DNA from 2 places in the Methylocystis borbori genome. Region 1 is predicted to be linked to the other one. Evidence: riboswitches for the same ligand, from Rfam matches in the RefSeq annotation. Region 1 holds a riboswitch; the other holds the start of a gene.
What was found. Region 1 has a riboswitch for thiamine pyrophosphate ahead of V3H18_RS15585 (FAD-dependent oxidoreductase). Riboswitches for the same ligand answer to the same signal wherever they lie in the genome.
Positions count from the first base shown of each region.

Region 2: another riboswitch for thiamine pyrophosphate. It lies ahead of thiC (phosphomethylpyrimidine synthase ThiC); the one in region 1 lies ahead of V3H18_RS15585 (FAD-dependent oxidoreductase).

Region 1 covers NZ_JAZHYN010000069.1:537-11,120, reverse strand. Annotated here, with positions in the region: gene ispG (flavodoxin-dependent (E)-4-hydroxy-3-methylbut-2-enyl-diphosphate synthase) at 1-1,079, opposite strand, end outside; gene V3H18_RS15610 (SDR family NAD(P)-dependent oxidoreductase) at 1,521-2,396, opposite strand; gene V3H18_RS15605 (thiamine phosphate synthase) at 2,393-3,757, opposite strand; gene V3H18_RS15600 (thiazole synthase) at 3,772-4,566, opposite strand; gene V3H18_RS15595 (hypothetical protein) at 4,598-4,741, opposite strand; gene thiS (sulfur carrier protein ThiS) at 4,788-4,952, opposite strand; gene V3H18_RS15585 (FAD-dependent oxidoreductase) at 4,906-5,964, opposite strand; TPP riboswitch at 5,981-6,129, opposite strand; gene V3H18_RS15580 (hypothetical protein) at 6,274-6,870, shown strand; gene V3H18_RS15575 (cell division protein ZapA) at 6,963-7,346, opposite strand; gene V3H18_RS15570 (DUF4164 family protein) at 7,349-7,684, opposite strand; gene gap (type I glyceraldehyde-3-phosphate dehydrogenase) at 7,895-8,902, shown strand; gene V3H18_RS15560 (phosphoglycerate kinase) at 8,968-10,164, shown strand; gene V3H18_RS15555 (peroxiredoxin) at 10,161-10,584, opposite strand, start outside.
Region 2 covers NZ_JAZHYN010000012.1:64,256-72,350, reverse strand. Annotated here, with positions in the region: gene V3H18_RS06175 (OmpP1/FadL family transporter) at 33-1,373, opposite strand; gene V3H18_RS06170 (cation-translocating P-type ATPase) at 1,578-4,100, opposite strand; gene V3H18_RS06165 (DUF1538 domain-containing protein) at 4,328-5,020, shown strand; gene V3H18_RS06160 (DUF1538 domain-containing protein) at 5,017-5,748, shown strand; gene V3H18_RS06155 (P-II family nitrogen regulator) at 5,754-6,083, shown strand; TPP riboswitch at 6,135-6,228, shown strand; gene thiC (phosphomethylpyrimidine synthase ThiC) at 6,326-8,095, shown strand, end outside.

The DNA.
Region 1 (10,584 bases):
AGCGTCTCGACGCCGGGGAACTGTCCGCGCCAGACGGCCATGCGCGCGCGGATATGCTCCTGAATGTCGCGCGCGAGCTCCTGAAACACCGTCGAGGTCGTGCGGCCGCAGCCGGGGCAGGCGGCGACGAGCGGCACGAAAGTGCGAAAGCCCATGGTCTGCAGGATTTCCTGCGCGACGCGCGCTTCGAGCGAGCGGTCGCCGCCAGGCTCCGGCGTCAGCGAGACGCGGATGGTGTCGCCGATCCCGTCCTGCAGCAGCACGCCGAGCGCGGCGCTCGAGGCGACGATTCCCTTCGAGCCCATGCCGGCCTCGGTCAGGCCGAGATGCAGCGCATAGTCGCTGCGCGCGGCGAGCATGCGATAGACGGCGATGAGGTCCTGCACCGCGGAGACCTTGGCCGAGATCACGATGCGGTTGCGCGGCAGGCCGATCTCTTCGGCGCGCTTCGCCGACAGCAGCGCCGAGCGGGCGAGCGCCTCGCGCGTTACGGCGCGCGCGTCGAGCGGCCGGTCCGACGCCTGGTTGATGTCCATGAGATGGGTCAGCAGCTCCTGGTCGAGCGAGCCCCAATTGGCGCCGATGCGCACGGCCTTGCCGTGTTTCGCGGCAAGCTCGACGATCGCGGCGAATTGCCGGTCCTTCTTTTCCTTGAAGCCGACATTGCCGGGATTGATGCGATATTTGGCAAGCGCCTCGCCGCAGGCGGGATGGTCCGCGAGAAGCTTGTGGCCGATGTAATGGAAATCGCCGACAAGCGGGACATCGATCCCCTTCTTGTCGAGCCTGTCGCGAATATGCGGCACGGCCGCTGCCGCCTCGTCGCGATCGACGGTGATGCGCACGAGTTCGGACCCCGCCTGCGCCAGCGCCGTCACCTGCGCCACCGTCGACTCGATATCGGCCGTATCGGTGTTGGTCATAGACTGCACGACGATGGGCGCGCCGCCGCCGACGGTCACGGCGCCGGGGCCGGTCCCGACGACCACGGCGCAGGTTCGGCGGCGGGCGGCGGGCTCGGCCGCGACCGGGTCAGGCAGGCAGGTCTCGGGAGCCTCGATCAAAACGGCGTCGGTCATGGTTCTCGTCGCGGCTGTTTTGGAACAGGTTCTAGGTCGCGCGTAACGGCTTCGAGGTCAAGCGGCTCAGACAGCAGGGCCATCGCGTGAAGGGCAGTCATCCTCGCCCTCATGCTGAGGAGGCTCCGTAGGAGCCGTCTCGAAGCACGAGGGCGAGCTCCAGAGCGCGCAGCGCAGGGAGGTCTCCTCGTCCTTCGAGACGCGGCCTTCGGCCGCTCCTCTGAGTCTGACTCATAATCTGTTCCCTCACCCTGAGGAGCGCCTGAAAGGCGCGTCTCGAAGGGTGCGAACACCGCGAATCCCGCCTCTGGAACATCCTTCGAGACGCCGCTTCGCGGCTCCTCAGGATGAGGTTTCGCATTATGGGCCAGACACTCAGGATGAGGAGACCTTCGCCCGATCACCCTGCCTCAGACCGTTCTACGTTTGCTTCTCGTGAGATCAGTCCTCCGCTGGGCCGCCTGAATTCTCCTTCAAAAGCCCCAGCCGGCGCGCCGTCAGCCAGTCGATCAGCCGCGTCGGCAAAAGGCTGCGGAGCGCGTAATCGGCGAAATAATTGCTGACGACGGGAATGCGGACGGGCGGCTTCGCCTCCGTCAGGGCGCGCAACACGGCCCGGGCGACGACGTCGGGTCCCGGCGCTTGGCGGCCCTGGGCGACCAGCCATTTCAACATGCGTCGCCCCGCCGCCTCATAAACCGTGCCGTCCAGCCCTTCGAATTCCGCCTGTTCCGCCTTGTCCCAGATCGGCGTCGCGATGATGCCCGGCTCGATCAAAATGACGTCGACGCCAAAGACCATCAGCTCCCGCCGCAGCGCGTCGGACATTCCCTCAAGGCCGAATTTCGAGGCGTTATAGGCGCCCATGAAGGGCGCGGCGAAGCGTCCCGCGACCGAACTCATATTGACGATGCGCCCCGGCGGCCCTTTCCGCGCGGGGCCCGCGCCAAGGAGCGGCCCGAAGGCCTGAATGACCCGAAGCTGGCCTGTGAGATTGACCTCGATCTGGCGGCGGAAATCCTCGATCGGCAGATATAGCAGCGGGCCGGGAACCGCGATCCCGGCATTGTTGACGAGGCCGGCGAGCGCATCGCCCGCGAGTCGCGCCTCGACGATTTTCGCCGCCTCCGCGATGGCGTCGGCGTCCGTCACGTCGAAGATCAGGGGGAAGATTGCTGCGCCATGCTGCGCAGCAATTTTTGCGGCGTCGGCCTCTTTTCGCACTGCAACAAAAACAAGATAGTCTTGCTCAACCAGTAGGTTGACGCAGGCCTCGCCAATCCCGGTCGAGGCGCCGGTGACGACGACCGCCTTCATACACTTTGTCCGACCGCCGCGACGAGCCTTGCAAGCATGACGCGCGTCTCGCCGTCGGCGCGCCCGTCGACTTGCGCGCGGCGGAAATGGCGCTGGAAGGCCTCGACCGTCTGTGCGGTCTGGGCGTCATAGACTCCCGTCGCTTCGACGCCATAGCCGAAGGCGGCGAGGTCGCGCTGGAGCGAGGCGACCTTCGCGCCCTCATCGCCAAAGGAAACCGTCGTCGCGCCGGGACTGTCCTCCGGCGCGAGGTCGAGGCCGACCCCAAGCCGCGCCAGCTCGTCCCAGGGGAAGAATTCGCCGGGGTCGCGCTTGCGGCCGGGGGCGATATCGGAATGGGCCAGCACCCGTTCGGCCGGTATCGCGTGACGTTGGCAGATGTCGCGGGCGAGCGCCGCGGTCGCCGCGATCTGCGGGGCGGGATAGGGGCGCGGATCGGCATGGCCGGGATGAACGACTTCTATGCCGATCGAGGCCGAATTCATTTCCGTCTCTCCCGCCCAGAAGCTTCTTCCGGCGTGCCAGGCGCGCCGCGACTCCGGCACAAGCTGCAACACCCGCCCGTCCTCCTCGACGATATAATGGGCGGAGACTTCCGATCGCGGGTCGCAGAGGAGAGCGAGCGCCGCTTCGCCGGTCGGCAGGCCCGTATAATGGAGCACGAGCGCCGAAACGGCTCGCGTCCGCGGGTTGTGATTGGGCGAAGGGCAGACGCGCGCCGCCTCATAGTCGGGGGCGAAAAAGCCGTCGCCCTCCCGCCAGGCGCGGGTCGCCGCGAGCCATCGCCGCGTGTGTTCTTCGGGCTCATTGCTGCGCAATATGTCGGTGACGACGCAGGCGCTGTCGGCGCCGGCCGCGAGCGCCGCGACGGCGCGCTCGGGCGTCAGCCCGCCGATGGCGACGAGCGGAATGTCGCCGATCCGAGCCTTCCATTCGCCGACGCGCGCAAGGCCCTGCGGCGCGAAGGCCATTTGCTTCAGCAGGGTCGGATAGACCGGCCCGAGGGCGATATAGTCGGGGGAAAGCGCCAGCGCCCGTTCGAGCTCGGCCTCATCATGGGTCGAAACGCCGAACCTGACGCCGGCCCGGCGTAAGGCGGGAATGTCGGCCCCATCCAAATCGCCCTGGCCGAGATGGACGAAATCGCACCCTTCCTCGATCGCGAGGCGCCAATAGTCGTTGACGACGAGCTGCGCGCCATGCTCGGCGCACAGCGCGCGCGCTGCGCGGATTTCGGCGCGGATGTCGGCTTCCGGACGGTCCTTGACGCGCAATTGAACGAGCCTGACGCCAAGCGGCAGCAGGCGCGCAAGCCACGCGGCGTCATCGACGATGAGATAAAAGGGATCGAGCGCCGCCACGGACTGTTTTCTTCTTACGCCAGTTTGTCGAAGGGCCGGCCGATGACGGGCGTCGAGGGCTCCGCCATGTCGCGCGGGGTCATGGGCTTTGCGAGGAAGCCGGCGCGGCCCGCTTCGATGGCGAGGGCGAAGGCGCGGGCCATGAGAACCGGATCGCCGGCGCGCGAGACGGCGGTGTTCAGCAGCACGGCGTCATAGCCCATCTCCATCACCTCCGCGGCGTCCGAGGGCTTGCCGAGCCCGGCGTCGACGACGAGCGGCGTATCGGGAAAATGCGCCCGCAACGCCCGCAGGGCGAAGGCGTTATTGACGCCGCGCCCGGAGCCGATCGGCGCCGCCCAGGGCATCAGCACGCGGCAGCCGGCGTCGAGGAGCTTTTCGGCGACGACGAGATCGTCGGTCATATAGGGGAAGACCTTGAAGCCTTCGGCGGCGAGGGCGCGCGCGGCTTCGACAAGGCCGAAAACGTCGGGCTGGAGCGTGTCCTCTTCGCCGATGACTTCGAGCTTGATCCAGTCGGTCGCGAAGACTTCGCGCGCCATTTGCGCCGTGGCGATCGCCTCCTTCGCCGTGCGGCAGCCGGCGGTATTGGGCAATATGCGCGCGCCAATGTCGCGGATCAGGCTCCAGAAGGCTTCGCCCGCCCGCGCGCCGCCGGCTTCCCGCCGCAGCGAGACGGTGACGATTTCGCACCCCGAGGCGCGGATGGCGTCGGCGAGAATCGCGGGCGAGGGATAGCGCGCCGTGCCGAGCAGCAGCCGCGAGCGCAGCGGCCTATCATAGAGCGTGAGGGGATCGGCGGCGGTCATTGGTCGCCTCGACCGGCAAGTGATCCGCGAATCACTGGGGGAGAAGCTTTCCGAGCACGAGGAGCGTCAGCGTCAGATTTGTCGCGAGCATCCATTTGATTGTGTTGAATTCGTCTCTTGGCCCAGCGAACTCGCGCCTTGCGTCGCGGCAGGCGTCGTCCATTATCGCGTTCATGGATTATTCCTAGCACGAAGCCGTATTTCCCGGAAGGCGGCGCGCCTCACCCGCCCTGCCGCGGCGTCACGATTTCCACAGCGTCGCCCTCATGCAGCGGCGTCTCGGCGCGGTCCTGGCGGCGCACGAATTCCTGATTGAGCGCGGTCCCGATGGTCTCGCCCTCATAGCCCAATTCCGCGAGCAGCGTCTGCAGCGTGGTCGCGGTCACCTCTTGCGGACTCCCGTTGATCTTTATGAGCATCCATCACCTCCGGGAAATAGGCGTCATGAAGGATAACTTCCATGGCGCGGCGCGCCAGGGCCGGCGCAAGCAGGAAGCCGTGCCGGTAGAGGCCGTTGATATAGAGGCTCCGCCCCTGCTTCGTAAGACGGGGGAGATTGTCGGGAAAGGCCGGGCGCAGGTCCGACCCCATTTCGACGATCTCGGCCTCTGCGAAAGCCGGATGAAGGGCGAAGGCGGAATTGACGAGCTCGACGACCGAGCGGGCGCTGACGCGCGCGCGCTCCTCGTTTTCGATCATGGTGGCGCCGACCATGAAGAGTCCGCGCCCGCGCGGCACGACATAGGCGGGCCGGCGCGGATGCAGCATCCGCACCGGCCGCGAAAGCGTGATCTCGTCGCTGCGCAAAATGAGCATTTCGCCCTTCACGCCGCGTAGATGCGAAAGCGCGTCGCGCGCGGCGAGCCCCCGGCAGTCCACGGTCCAGTCGGCCTGGGTGGCGAGATCGCCGGCGTCTTGCCCGAAGCGCAGGACGACATTGGGCGCCGCCGCGAGGCGGGCGGCGAGTTCGGCCATGGCCGCGCGCGGATCGAGATGCGCCTCACGCGGGAAATAGAGCGCGCGATCGAAGCGCCCCGCGAGGTCCGGCTCCAGCGCCGCGACGCCTTGGGAATCGAGCGTCTCATATGCGCGCGTGCGCCGCGCGAAGTCGGGGAGTTCGGCGCGCTCGCGCGGCGGCGCGACGACAAGACTGCCCGCGACGGTGGCGACGCCGATCTCGCGCGTCCAGAAGTCGAGCGCCTCTTCGCCGAGCCTGGCGACGAGCGGCTCGGCGCTCTCCAATTCGCACCAGGGGGCGATCATGCCCCCGGCGTAATGCGAGCAGCCGCGCCCCGGCGCCGCTTCGCGCTCGACCAGCTCTACGTCGAGCCCGGCGCGCGCCAGCGCATAGGCCGCGCAAAGGCCGGCGACGCCGGCGCCGATCACCCGCGCGAGCATGACGCCCGCTCTCTAATGGATTTCGCTGACACCGTCCCTCCGCCAGTCTGAACTGGATCAGGTTCGAAGGGTCGCCGCGCCCGGCGCCTTTTTTAAGCGCGTCCTGCGGCCTCTCAGCCCCTTGGCGGCGAGCCGCCGCCGGGCGGGGCTCCCCCGGCGCGATCAAGCTCGCGCGAAAGCGCCGCCCGCGTCAAGCGTCGCCGCGCGGTCCGCCGCTTCGGGCTTGCCTATGATTGAGCGATGGCCCAATTAGAACCGCAAGAAACGCGCGCGAAAACAAAATCGGCGCGCATATCGGGGAGAGAAATCATGACCGCCAATCGCATAACGGCCGGCCTGCGCCGGGCGTTGATGGAGACCGCGCTCTGCGGCCTCTTCGCTTTCGGCCTTTGGGCAGGGCCGGCGGGCGCAGCGCAGCTTGGGCCTTATTTCCCCATCCCCAATTCCTTCAACACCGGCGGCGTCCCCCGCGAAGCGCTGTTGAATATCCAGACAAAATGGCTGCAGGACGGCCTCGATAATCTCAAAAAGGCCCGCGCCGAGGCGGACGCCGAGCTAGAAAAGGCCAAGGCCGGCGCGCCCGATCAAGTCGCAGCGGCCGAGGAAAAAGCGAAAAAGCTCGACGAGCAGATCGCCGAAACCCAGGAAGAACTCGCGCTTTCTGAAAATCGCTCCGCTTCCCATGAGATTCAAAAGGCGCGCAAGCGTAAGCTCCTGCTCCATCTCAACCAGTGGATCAACGAACTCAACCGGCTCGCGACCGAGCAGATGAAGATCGCCATCTTGAAGGACGGCGCCGAGGCGCAGGCGGCCCAGAACCGCAACTATCAATTGTCGGAAAAGGCCGATGAGCTCGAAAAGCTCAAACACGATGCGAGCATGGAGGACTGGGCCGCCACCAAATAGCGGCTGAGCCGCTTCCGCTTGACGCGAAACGCCTGATCGCGCCGCGTTTAGCGGAGCCGCCCGAACCCCGGTGCGCTTCGGCGGAAAATGCGCTATAGGCCGTCGTCGCGCGCCGCGGCCGGGGCCTGAAGTTCGCCCCCGAGCTTTTCGAGCCGCCGCGCCGCGTCGTCGATCGCCTCGGTCGCGCGCGCGACGCGCGCGGCGTTCTCCTTGCGCATGGCCTCCAGCGCCGCGCCGAGCGCCGTCGCGTTGCGCTCCATCGTCTGCGCCTTGGCGCGGGCGTCGCTTGCCTCATCCGCAATGGCGAGCGCGGCCATCACGATGATGCGTTGCTCGCCGATCTCGGCGAAGTTCCCGCGCATCGACGCGATCTTGTCTTCGACATAACGCGCAAGCTCTTCGATGCGCGTCTCCTCGCCGTCCTCGCAGGACATGCGATAGGTGCGCCCGGCGATGGAGACGACGACGGCGGCCATGCCTAGCCGTTCCCCGGGGCGGTCCGGGTCAGCGCGCTGGCCGCGCCGCCGAGCGCGGCGGCGACGCCTTCGCCCGCCGTTTCAAGCCGCCTCAGCACCTCGTCGCGGCTTTTCTCCAGCGCGCTTTGCCGCGCCAGCGACGCGTCGAGGTCGAGCGCCAGCCGCGCCCGGTCGTCCTGCATGATGGCGAGCTCCTCCTCGAGTTCGGCGCTGGTGAACTCATCCTCGAGCTTCGCGGAGACCGCGCGCTCGCACTGATCGAGCGCCGCCTTGAGGCGGGCGATCGCGGCGTCGAGCTTTTCGGCCTGCGCCTCGTCGCTCTTGTCTGAATGCGTCATCGCCGGTTGCGCCGTTCTTTCGTTTTGAAAGGAAGCGATGGTCCCACAGGCCGATTCGCGCCGCCTCCGTTCCTACCATGAAACCCGCAAATCCCAAGCCATGCGACGACAGGCGCGTTTGACAGGGGGACGCGAGGTGCTATCACACCCGCGCCTCGCAGCAGGCGACAGCCGCGCGACGTATGCAGCGGCGACAAGGAGATTCTCTAAATGACCGTCAGAGTGGCGATCAACGGCTTTGGGCGCATCGGCCGCAATGTGTTGCGCTATCTCATCGAGACCGGGCGCACGGACTTCGAGGTCGTCGCCATCAACGATCTCGGGCCCGTCGAGACCAACGCCCATCTGCTGCGCTATGATTCCGTTCACGGCCGCTTTCCGCATGAGGTGAAAGTCGCGGGCGATACGATCGACGTCGGCCGCGGACCGATCAAGGTCACGGCGATCAAGAACCCCGCCGAGCTTCCCTATAAGGAGCTCAAGATCGACATCGCGCTCGAATGCACGGGCCTCTTCACCGCGCGCGACAAGGCGCAAGCGCTACTCGACGCCGGAGCGAAGCGCGTGCTCGTCTCCGCGCCCGGCGACCATGCCGACATTACGGTGGTCTATGGCGTCAATCACGACAAGATCACCAAGGATCATCTCGTCGTCTCCAATGCCTCCTGCACGACCAATTGCCTCGCGCCCGTCGCGAAGGTTTTGCATGAGGCGATCGGGATCGAAAAGGGGATCATGACGACGATCCACTCCTATACGGGCGATCAGCCGACGCTCGATACGATGCACAAAGATCTCTATCGCGCCCGCGCCGCAGCGCTTTCCATGATTCCGACTTCGACGGGCGCTGCCAAGGCCGTGGGTCTCGTGCTGCCCGATCTCAACGGCAAGCTCGACGGCTACGCGATCCGCGTGCCGACGCCGAATGTCTCCCTCGTCGACCTCAAATTCGTGGCGAAGCGCGCGACGACGAAGGACGAAGTCCATGCGGCGATCAAGGCCGCCGCCGACGGGCCGCTCAAGGGCGTGCTGGGCTATACGGAAGAAAAGCTCGTCTCGATCGACTTCAACCACAATCCGCTGTCGTCCACCTTCCATCTCGACCAGACTAAGGTGATGGACGGCGATTTCGTGTCGGTCGTCTCATGGTATGACAATGAATGGGGCTTTTCTGGCCGCATGGTCGATGTCGCGAGCGTGATCGGCAAGCTTCTCTGAAGCTTTAAATCATGACGCGGGCCGCAGCGGTCCGCGTCCTTCTTTCATTTCATTGGCGAGGCGACATGACCTCCTTCCGCACCCTCGACGACGCCGACGTGAAGGGCAAAAGAGTCCTGCTGCGCGTCGATCTCAATGTGCCGACCGAAGGGGGTCGGGTCACCGACGCGACGCGCATCGAACGCGCCCTGCCGACGATCAACGAGATCGCCCGCAAGGGCGGCAAGGTCATCCTGCTTTCGCATTTCGGCCGGCCCAAGGGAGCGCGCGTGGAAGAGGAGTCGCTGCGCCAGGTCATTCCCGCGCTCGAACATCATCTGAAGCGCAAGATCGCCTTCGCCGAGGATTGCGTCGGCGACGCGGCTGCTTCCGTCGTCGCGGCGCTGAAGGACGGCGACGTCGCGCTTCTCGAAAACACCCGCTTCCATAAGGGCGAGGAGAAGAACGATCCCGCCTTTGCCGAAGAGCTCGCGAAAAACGGCGACATTTTCGTCAATGACGCTTTTTCGGCGGCGCATCGCGCTCACGCCTCGACGGAAGGGATTGCGCACAAGCTCCCGACCTACGCCGGCCGCGCCATGCAGGCGGAGCTGAAAGCGCTCGCCCAGGCGCTCGCCGAGCCCGAACGTCCGGTGATGGCGATCGTCGGCGGCGCGAAAGTGTCGACGAAGCTCGAACTCCTCGGCAATCTCGTCGAGAAGGTCGATTCTCTCGTCATCGGCGGCGGCATGGCCAATACTTTTCTTGCCGCGCAGGGCAAGAGCGTCGGCAAATCGCTCTGCGAGCATGATCTTGCGGGCAAGGCGCGCGAGATTCTGGCGAAGGCGGAAAAGACGGGCTGCGTTATCGTGCTGCCGGTCGACGCCACGGTCGCGCAGAAATTCGAGGCGCATGCGCCTTCGCATATCGTCTCCGTCGATCACGTCGGCGAAAGCGACATGATCCTCGACGTGGGGCCGAAGACCATCGCCCATGTCGAATCGCTGCTTGCGAAAACCAAGACGCTTTTGTGGAACGGGCCCTTCGGCGCCTTCGAACTGCCGCCCTTCGACGAGGGCACCAACGCCGTCGCGCAGACGGCGGCGCGGCTCACCGTCGAAGGCAAGCTCGTCTCCATCGCCGGCGGCGGCGATACGGTCGCGGCGCTCAATCAGGCGCATGCCGCGCAGGAATTTTCCTATGTCTCGACGGCGGGCGGGGCTTTCCTCGAATGGCTCGAGGGCAAGACGCTGCCGGGCGTCGCGGCGCTGACCGCGTCTTAAAGCTTCGCCAGCGTCGCGTCGGCGGAGGACACGGTCGCGAGACTCGAATCGTCTTCGACATCGATCCATTTGACCACGCCGTCGTCGACGAGCGCCGCATAGCGCTTGCCGCGCACGCCAAGGCCGAATTCGGTCAGATCGAGTTCGAGGCCGAGCGCCTTGGCGAAGAAGGCCGAGCCGTCGGCGAGCCCGTCGATCTTGCCCTTGGCGCCCGAGGCTTTGAGCCAGGCGTCCAGCGCGAAAATATCATTGACCGCCGTCACCGCCACGGCGTCGACGCCCTTCGCCTTGATCTCGTCGGCCTTGGCGACGAAGCCCGGCAGATGCTGGTTGTGGCAGGTCGGCGTATAGGCGCCGGGCACGCTGAAGAGCACGATCTTGCGGCCGGCGAAATAATCCTTGGTCCCGACGGGCTCGGGC
Region 2 (8,095 bases), on a different contig from region 1:
CATGCGACGGCCGTCGGGGAAGCCCGAAAGATTTAAAAACGCGTGGGGAGCCAGGAATTATCCCCTGCGTCCCATTTGTAATTATATCCCAAGGTTATTTCGAACGCATCGACCCATGGCGTGATGGTGGCGAACGGATTAGGTCCGCCGAAGGGGAGACCCGGCTGCGCCGGCAGCCATTCGACGCCCGTAACCGAATTCTTGAAGGCGTAGACGAAGGCGAAATCGACGGCGGAATTGCGCGTCACCGCATAGTTGAAGCCGATGCTTGCCTGGTGCCGATTGATGATCGGCGACAGGACGTTCACCGTCACCGAGCGCCAGCGCAAGGGGTTGCTGGCGTAGTGATAGCCTGCGCGCAGCGCCAGTGTCGGCGAATAGCGCCATTCGGCGCCGATCGCGCCAGAGTCGACGTCCGTCCAGTCGAATCCCGGACCGTCCTTCGAGCCGAGCGAACGGGGCAAAAGGGGATTGGTTGGATTGCCGAGCACCGGCACGGCCGAAAAGAAAATATGGCGCCAGTCGAGCATCACCGTGAGATTCGGCAGGATATCGTAGGCCAGCCCCGCCTGCAGTTGCGCCGGAATGTCGAAACGGCCGTAGTCGGCGATGAGACCCGAATATTTTTCGAAACGCGACATCCACATCGGCGTCGACGCCGAAAGGCCGAGGCGGAAATTATCGGCAACGCCCCAAAGCGCGCCGGCGCGCAGCCCGCCGCCATATGACCAGTCATAGGCCATATCGGACATTTCCCACGGATTGGCCGAATAGGAGGAGAAGGGCCTCAAGCCCTGAATGTTGATCATCTGGATCGCGATGGTGGGGGCGACGCCGATGGTGAGCGGCCCGAGCGGCGTGCCGAAGCGGCGGGCGTAGCCGATGCTCAAAAAGCCTTGCTGCAGATCGATGCCCGCGAAACCCCCGCCGAGCGGTCCTCCGAGCGGCGGATGATAATGGCCCCAGTCATAAGAGGTGTTGATGCCGCCGTTCGCATAGGAGGAAAGGCTCCATGCCGAGACGGCGTCGATCGGCTGGACATAGCCGCTGTTGGGCACCGCGAACCAAGGCCGTCCGCTGCGGACCTCGCCCGGCGCCAGGACGCGGGGAAATCCCGTCGTCCGATAGCCCCGGTCGCCGTTGATGGCGGTGAGGCCGAGCTGGAACTGGCGCTCCAGCCCGACGATGCCGGCAGGGTTGACCGACAGCGCCATCGCGTCGCGCTGATCGGCCGCGCCCGCGCCGGCAAGCGCCTTCTGGCGCGGTCCATAGCCGATGAGAAAATAGCCGTCCGCGCCAAAAGACGATCCCGGCGCAAGCAAGCCGAGCGTCGTCAGTAGAAGCAGGAGATGGCGCCAGGTCATTTTGCTCATCGACGAAAGCCGTTGTCGCGCGACGCCGCTTCCGCGCATTTCCAAATTATTACAGAAAAAATAACAGGATCGCCCGCATTTAGGCAGGGTTTATCTTGGCTTGCGCACAATATTCATTGCGTGTCGCGTCCTTGCCACAGTCGATGCGGCCGGAAGGCGCACCATCGGCAGAAACGGCGTCAATTCAAGCAATGGGCGCGCGGTTCACGCGGGCTGGGCCGAGGCCCGTTTCATGGCTGGATGGAGCAGGCGAAGCCATACGCCGTACCAGCTCCCGGCGATGGCGGCGAGCGCCAGGGCCAAGCCAAGCTTTGGCCATGACGGCGGTTCGAAACGAAGCAGATGGGCGAGAAGCGGAAGATAAAGACTTGCCGCGACCATCGTCGCGGCGGCGCCGGCGACCGCCCAAAAGGCGAAATTTTCCTTGGAAAAAAGCGAAACGCCCTGCGGCAGCGCGTCGGCCAGCGCCAGGGTGAGCGTGCCCGCGACGAGAGTCGCGAAGGCGAGGCCGCGCGCCTGCGGCTCCGGCGTGCCGAACCCGTTATCGATGAGATAGACGGCCATGACCGCGAGAAAGACGACGAATCCCTGCACGAAGCCGAGCGCCAGATCATGCGATCCGAACAGCGGCTGGTCGCGGGGGCGCGGCGGCTTTCGCATCGCGTCCGGGTCGTTCGGCTGCGCCTCGAAAACCAGCGCGCAGGTGGGGTCGATGATGAGCTCCATCAGCACGATATGCGCGGGCAGCAGGAGCGGCGGAAGCCCCATTAGAATTGGCGCGAGCGCCAGCCCCGCGATGGGAACATGGATGGCGGTGACGTATGTGAGCGCGCGGCGCAGATTGGCGAAGATGCGCCTCCCCAGGGCGACGCCCGCGACGATTGAAGCGAAACTGTCGTCGAGCAACACGATATGCGCCGCCTCTCGCGCAACGTCGGAGCCGCGCTGTCCCATGGCGATGCCGATATGCGCGGCCGCGAGCGCCGGCCCGTCGTTGACCCCGTCGCCGGTCATGGCGACGATATGGCCGTCGGCCTTGAAGGCTTCGACAAGCGCCAGCTTGCTTGCCGGCGTGACGCGCGCGAAGACGCGAATGTCGCGAATCTTCTTCGGCAATTCTTCGACCGGCGTCGCCGCGATCTCGGCGCCGGTCAGGACGCCCGGCTCGGCGTCGATCCCCGCCGCGCGCGCGATGGCGCGCGCCGTCGCCGGATAGTCGCCGGTGATCATCGCGACGGCGATTCCGGCCCGCCGCGCCGCCGCCACGGCGGCGGGCGCGTCCTCGCGCAGCGGATCCTCGAAGGCAAGCAGGCCGATGAATTCGAAAGGCGCGGCTTCCGGCGGCGGCGGCTCCCTTGCGGGCGCGCTGCGCGCCACGGCGAGAAGGCGCAGTCCCCCTTGCGCGATTTCGTCGATTTCGGCGTCGTAACGCGCGCGTTCATCCTCGGAGAGGCGCGCGAGCTTGAAGACCGCCTCCGGCGCGCCCTTGGCGGCGTAGCTTATTCCTTCGGTTTCGCGCCAGGACTGAATGAAGGCGAGAAGGTCGGGGCGCAGCGGAAAGCTTTCGATCGGCGCGTCCTGCGTCGCAACGCCCATGCGCGCGGCCAGCGCATGCACGGCGCGATCCATCGGATCGACGGGGTTTACGGATGAGGCGCGCAAGGCGACGCGCAGCAACCTTCGGAGCGCGTCGTCGTTTTCGGCCGCATCGACGGGCCTCATTCCATCGTTCGTCGAAAAAGCGACGATGCTCATGCGGTTTTGCGTCAGCGTTCCCGTCTTGTCGACGCAGAGGATCGAGGCGGAGCCGAGCGTTTCCGTGACGCTGGAGCGGCGCACGAGCACATTGCGGCGCGCCAGCCGAAAGGCGCCGAGCGCGAGGAAGATCGCGAGCACCATCGGGAATTCTTCCGGCAGCAGGCCGATGGCGAGCGTGATGCCGGCGATCGCGCCCTCGAACCAGTCGCCATGGACGAGGCCATAGGCGACGAAGAGTAGCACGCAGAAAACCAGCGCGAAGGCGCCGAGCGTCGCGACCAGCGCGCCGGTTCTTTTCTGCAGCGGACTGGGCTCCATTTCTATCGCCGCGAGCGAGGCGCCAAGCTGGCCCATGGCGGTGCGCGCGCCGGTGCGCGCCACTTCGGCGACGCCCGCGCCGCGCGTGATCATCGCGCCGGCGTAAAGAAAAGGCGTGCGCTCGCCGCCGGCGTCGGGAAATTCCTCGGGCCGCGCGTCGCCGACAAATGTCTTTGTCACCGGCGCCGACTCGCCCGTAAGGAGCGACTCGTCGACGACAAGCGCGTCGCCGCCGACGAGCAGCGCGTCGGCCGGGATTCGTTCGCCTTCGCCGACGAGAATGACGTCGCCGGGCGTAAGTTCGTGCGAGGGTATGCGGCGCTCTTCGCCGTCGCGAATGCAATGCGCCATCGGCTCGGCGAGCCTATGCAGCGCCTCGAGCGCGCGCTCGCTGCGCAGCTCCTGAAAGACGACGAGGGCGATCGAGGCGCTCGCGCCCGCCACCATGAAAAGTCCTTCGCCGGGATCGCCGAATATGAAGAAAAGCAACGCCGCCAGCGCCAGCAGAAAGAACATCGGCTCTTTCAGCGTGCGCAGCGCGATGGCGAAAACGTTAGGGGGCGGCGCCTGCGGCTGCGCATTGGGGCCATATATGGCGAGGCGCCTCGCGGCTTCCTCGGATGTCAGTCCTTTGAGGCTGGCTTGGGTCATTCTTATCGCGGCGGTTAGCGCATTTTTTCGCCGAAACGGTGGCCGGTCCGGCTGAGGAAGATGCGTCGATTGATGAAGCTAAAGCATGTTCGTGAAAGAATGAGTCGCGAACATACTTCAGCGAGACGCCCCCGCCACTGTAGAGCAACCCTCCTTATTCTTGAGAAGAAAGGCGATGGAGCCGCTTTCGTTGACACAAGCGCGACGCAATCTTAGCATTCAAAGCTATGCTATTGCTTCTAAAAGAAAAGCTCTTCGAGGTGCTGAGGGCGGTCGCGCCCTTGTTCGCCGTCGTTTGCCTGCTTCAGTTCGCCCTCGTCGGCGCCTCAACGGCGGCCTTCGTCGATTTCCTTATCGGCGCGGTCTTCATCGTCGCGGGAATGCTTCTCCTCTTCACCGGCGTCGACTACGGCGTCCTGCCGATGGGCAGATATATCGGCGCCGCGCTGCCCGAGAAGGGATCGATCATGCTGGTCGTCGCGGTCGCCTTCGCCTTCGGCTTTGCGACCACGGTCGCAGAACCCGACGTGCTCGTGCTCGCCAATCAGGTCAACCGCGCCATGGACCAGATTTCCCGCCAGACGATTCTCTACGCCATTGCTCTGGGCGTAGCGGTCTTTGCCGCGGTCGCCATGGCGCGCATCGTCTTGGGCTTCTCGCTGCGGGTCCTGCTGACGGTCACTTATGGCGCGATGCTCCTCATGTCCTTTTTCGCGCCGGGTCAGTTCATCCCGCTCGCCTATGACGCGGGCAGCGTGACGACGGGCGTATTGACGGCGCCGGTCATCATCTCGATCGCCATAGGCTTGAGCTCCGTTCTCGCCGGCCGTTCGGCCATCTCCGACGGCTTCGGGCTTTTGGGATTTGCTTCCGTCGGCCCGATCTTCGTCATGATGGCTGTCGGGATATTGCTGCGGTGAGCCTCGACAGGCTTCTCGACGAATTCGGCGTCGCCGCGGCCAGCGTCGCCGAAGCCGTCTTGCCCCTGGCCGCGCTCTTCCTTGTGTTCCAGGCGCTGTTGCTGAAACTGCCCGGCAAGAATGTCGTCGATATCATGATCGGAACGCTTATTGCGGCGGCTGGGCTTTTCCTCTTCCTTGTCGGCGTCGAGATCGGCTTTATGCCTATCGGCCGCGCCATCGGCGAGGCGCTGGGGGCCATGCCGCATAAAGGGCTGCTCGCCCTGATCGGCCTTTTTCTTGGCTTCGTCACCACCTGGAGCGAGCCGGCGGTGCGCATTTTCGCCGAACAGGTTGAAGAAGCCTCCTCCGGTTCTATTTCCGCGCCGACCGTTCTTTATACGGTCAGCATTGGCGTCGCTCTGTCGGTCGCGCTCGGCTTGTTGAGGATCGCCTATGGGATTCCGCTGCTCTATCTCCTTGCGCCCGGCTATGCGGTCGTCATCGTCATCATGTGGCTCTGCGAAAGGGATTTCGTGGCGATTGCGGTCGATGCGGGCGGGGTCGCGACGGGGCCGATGGCGAATACTTTTCTTCTCGCGCTCGCGCTTGGCGCGGCCGCCTCGGCCAATGGCCGCGATATGATCGTCGAGGGCCTCGGGCTCGTATCGCTGATCGCGCTCGCGCCCATGGTTTCGGTGATGACATTAGGGCTTCTCGTCCGCTGGACCGAGCGGCGACAGGAGTGACGACGATGTTGTTGAACGCTTCTTTGATCGTGACCATCGTGCGGAAGGGTTGGGGCAACACGGTTCTCGAAGCTTCCGTTAAGGCCGGAGCGCGCGGCGGCACGGTCGTTTACGGACGCGGCATTGGCGTCAACGAGCATGAAAAGATTTTCGGCATCGCGATCGAGCCGGAAAAGGAGATCGTGCTCACCGTCGTCTATGCCGACAAGGCCGACGCCATTTTGCAGGAGATCGTCCGCGCCGCCGAACTGACAGAGCCTAACAGGGGCCTCGCTTTCGTCGTGGCGCTCGATAAGCTCGTCGGCGTGGCGCATCTTCACAATGAGGACCGCTGAGAAACGGTTTGCGCTCCGCTTGCGAGCGCGGCGCGAAGAGGCTAGCTTCTCCCCAATGGCGAGGGGCGCCGCAAGCGCGGCTGAGAAGCACCCGTCGAACCTGATCCGGGTTATGCCGGCGGAGGGAAGGCCAGCGAAAAGGCGACGGCGCGCGGCGTCGACGCCCTTCCAACGCATCCCCGCATCGCCGCTTCAACCCCGCGTCCGCTTCCCTTGAAGGAGCGAGATGAAGGAGCGCGATCATGAATATTCACGACAAGCGCCTGCCTGCGAGCGTCACCACCGGCCCGATCGGCGCGTCGCGCAAAATCTATTCGGCTCCGCAGGGGCGCGACGACATCCGTGTTCCCTATCGCGAGATCGCGCTCGATGCGTCTTCCGGCGAGCCGCCGCTGCGCGTCTACGATCCCTCCGGCCCCTATAGCTGCGAATCCTTCACGCCCGATCTGTCCGCCGGATTGCCGGCGGCGCGGCCCTGGCTCGCGGCCCGGACCGGGCTCGAGAGCTATCAGGGGCGCGCGGTCAAGCCTGAGGACAATGGCTTCGTGGAAGGCGATCGCCTCGTGCCGCCATGTCCGGCCGAGCGCCAGCTCTATCGCGCCGCCGGGACAGCGCCCGTCACGCAGCTCGAATTCGCGCGCGCGGGCGTCATCACCGAAGAGATGATCTATGTCGCGCATCGCGAGAATCTTTGTCGCGAGCGCGCTTTTGACGCTGCGAAAGCGCGCATCGCCGACGGCGAGAGTTTCGGCGCCTCTATCCCCGAATTCGTGACGGCTGAATTCGTGCGCGATGAGATCGCGCGCGGACGCGCCATCATCCCCGCCAACGTCAATCACCCGGAATTGGAGCCGGTCGTCATCGGCCGCAATTTCCTCGTCAAGGTCAACGCCAATATCGGCAATTCCGCCGTCACTTCCTCCGTTGCTGAGGAAGTCGAGAAAATGGTTTGGGCGATCCGCTGGGGCGCCGATACGGTGATGGACCTCTCGACCGGCCGCAACATCCACAATATCCGCGACTGGATCATCCGTAACGCGCCGGTTCCGATCGGCACGGTGCCGATCTATCAGGCGCTCGAAAAGGTCGGCGGCGACGCCTTGAAGCTCGATTGGGAAGTGTTCAAGGACACGCTGATCGAACAGGCGGAGCAGGGGGTCGATTATTTCACCATCCATGCCGGCGTGCGCCTCGCCTATGTGCCGCTCACCGCGAGCCGCGTCACCGGCATCGTCTCGCGCGGCGGCTCGATCATGGCGCGCTGGTGCCTCTCGAAGCACAAGGAGAGCTTTCTTTACGAACGCTTCGACGAAATCTGCGACATCATGCGCCGCTACGATGTGTCCTTCTCATTGGGCGACGGATTGCGTCCCGGCTCCAACGCCGACGCCAATGACGCAGCGCAATTCGCCGAATTGGAGACGCTTGGCGAATTGACGAAAATCGCCTGGGACAAGGGTTGCCAGGTCATGATCGAAGGCCCCGGCCATGTGCCGATGCATAAGATCAAGGCCAATATGGAGAAGCAGCTTAAGGCCTGCGGCGAGGCGCCTTTCTACACGCTCGGGCCGCTCGTCACCGACATCGCGCCGGGCTACGACCACATTACGTCGGGCATTGGCGCGGCGATGATCGGCTGGTTCGGCACGGCGATGCTCTGCTACGTCACGCCCAAGGAGCATCTGGGCCTGCCGGATCGCGACGACGTGAAGACCGGCGTCATCACTTATCGCATCGCCGCCCACGCCGCCGACCTCGCCAAGGGCCATCCGGCGGCGCGCGAGCGCGACGACGCCATGAGCCGCGCGCGTTTCGATTTTCGCTGGAACGACCAGTTCGACATCGGACTCGATCCCGACACGGCGCGCGAATTCCACGACCAAACCATGCCCAAGGAGGCGCATAAACTCGCGCATTTCTGCTCGATGTGCGGCCCGAAATTTTGTTCGATGCAGATCACCCGCGATTTGCGCGAAGAGGCGCAAGCGATCGAGCGCGAAAAGGGCATGGCC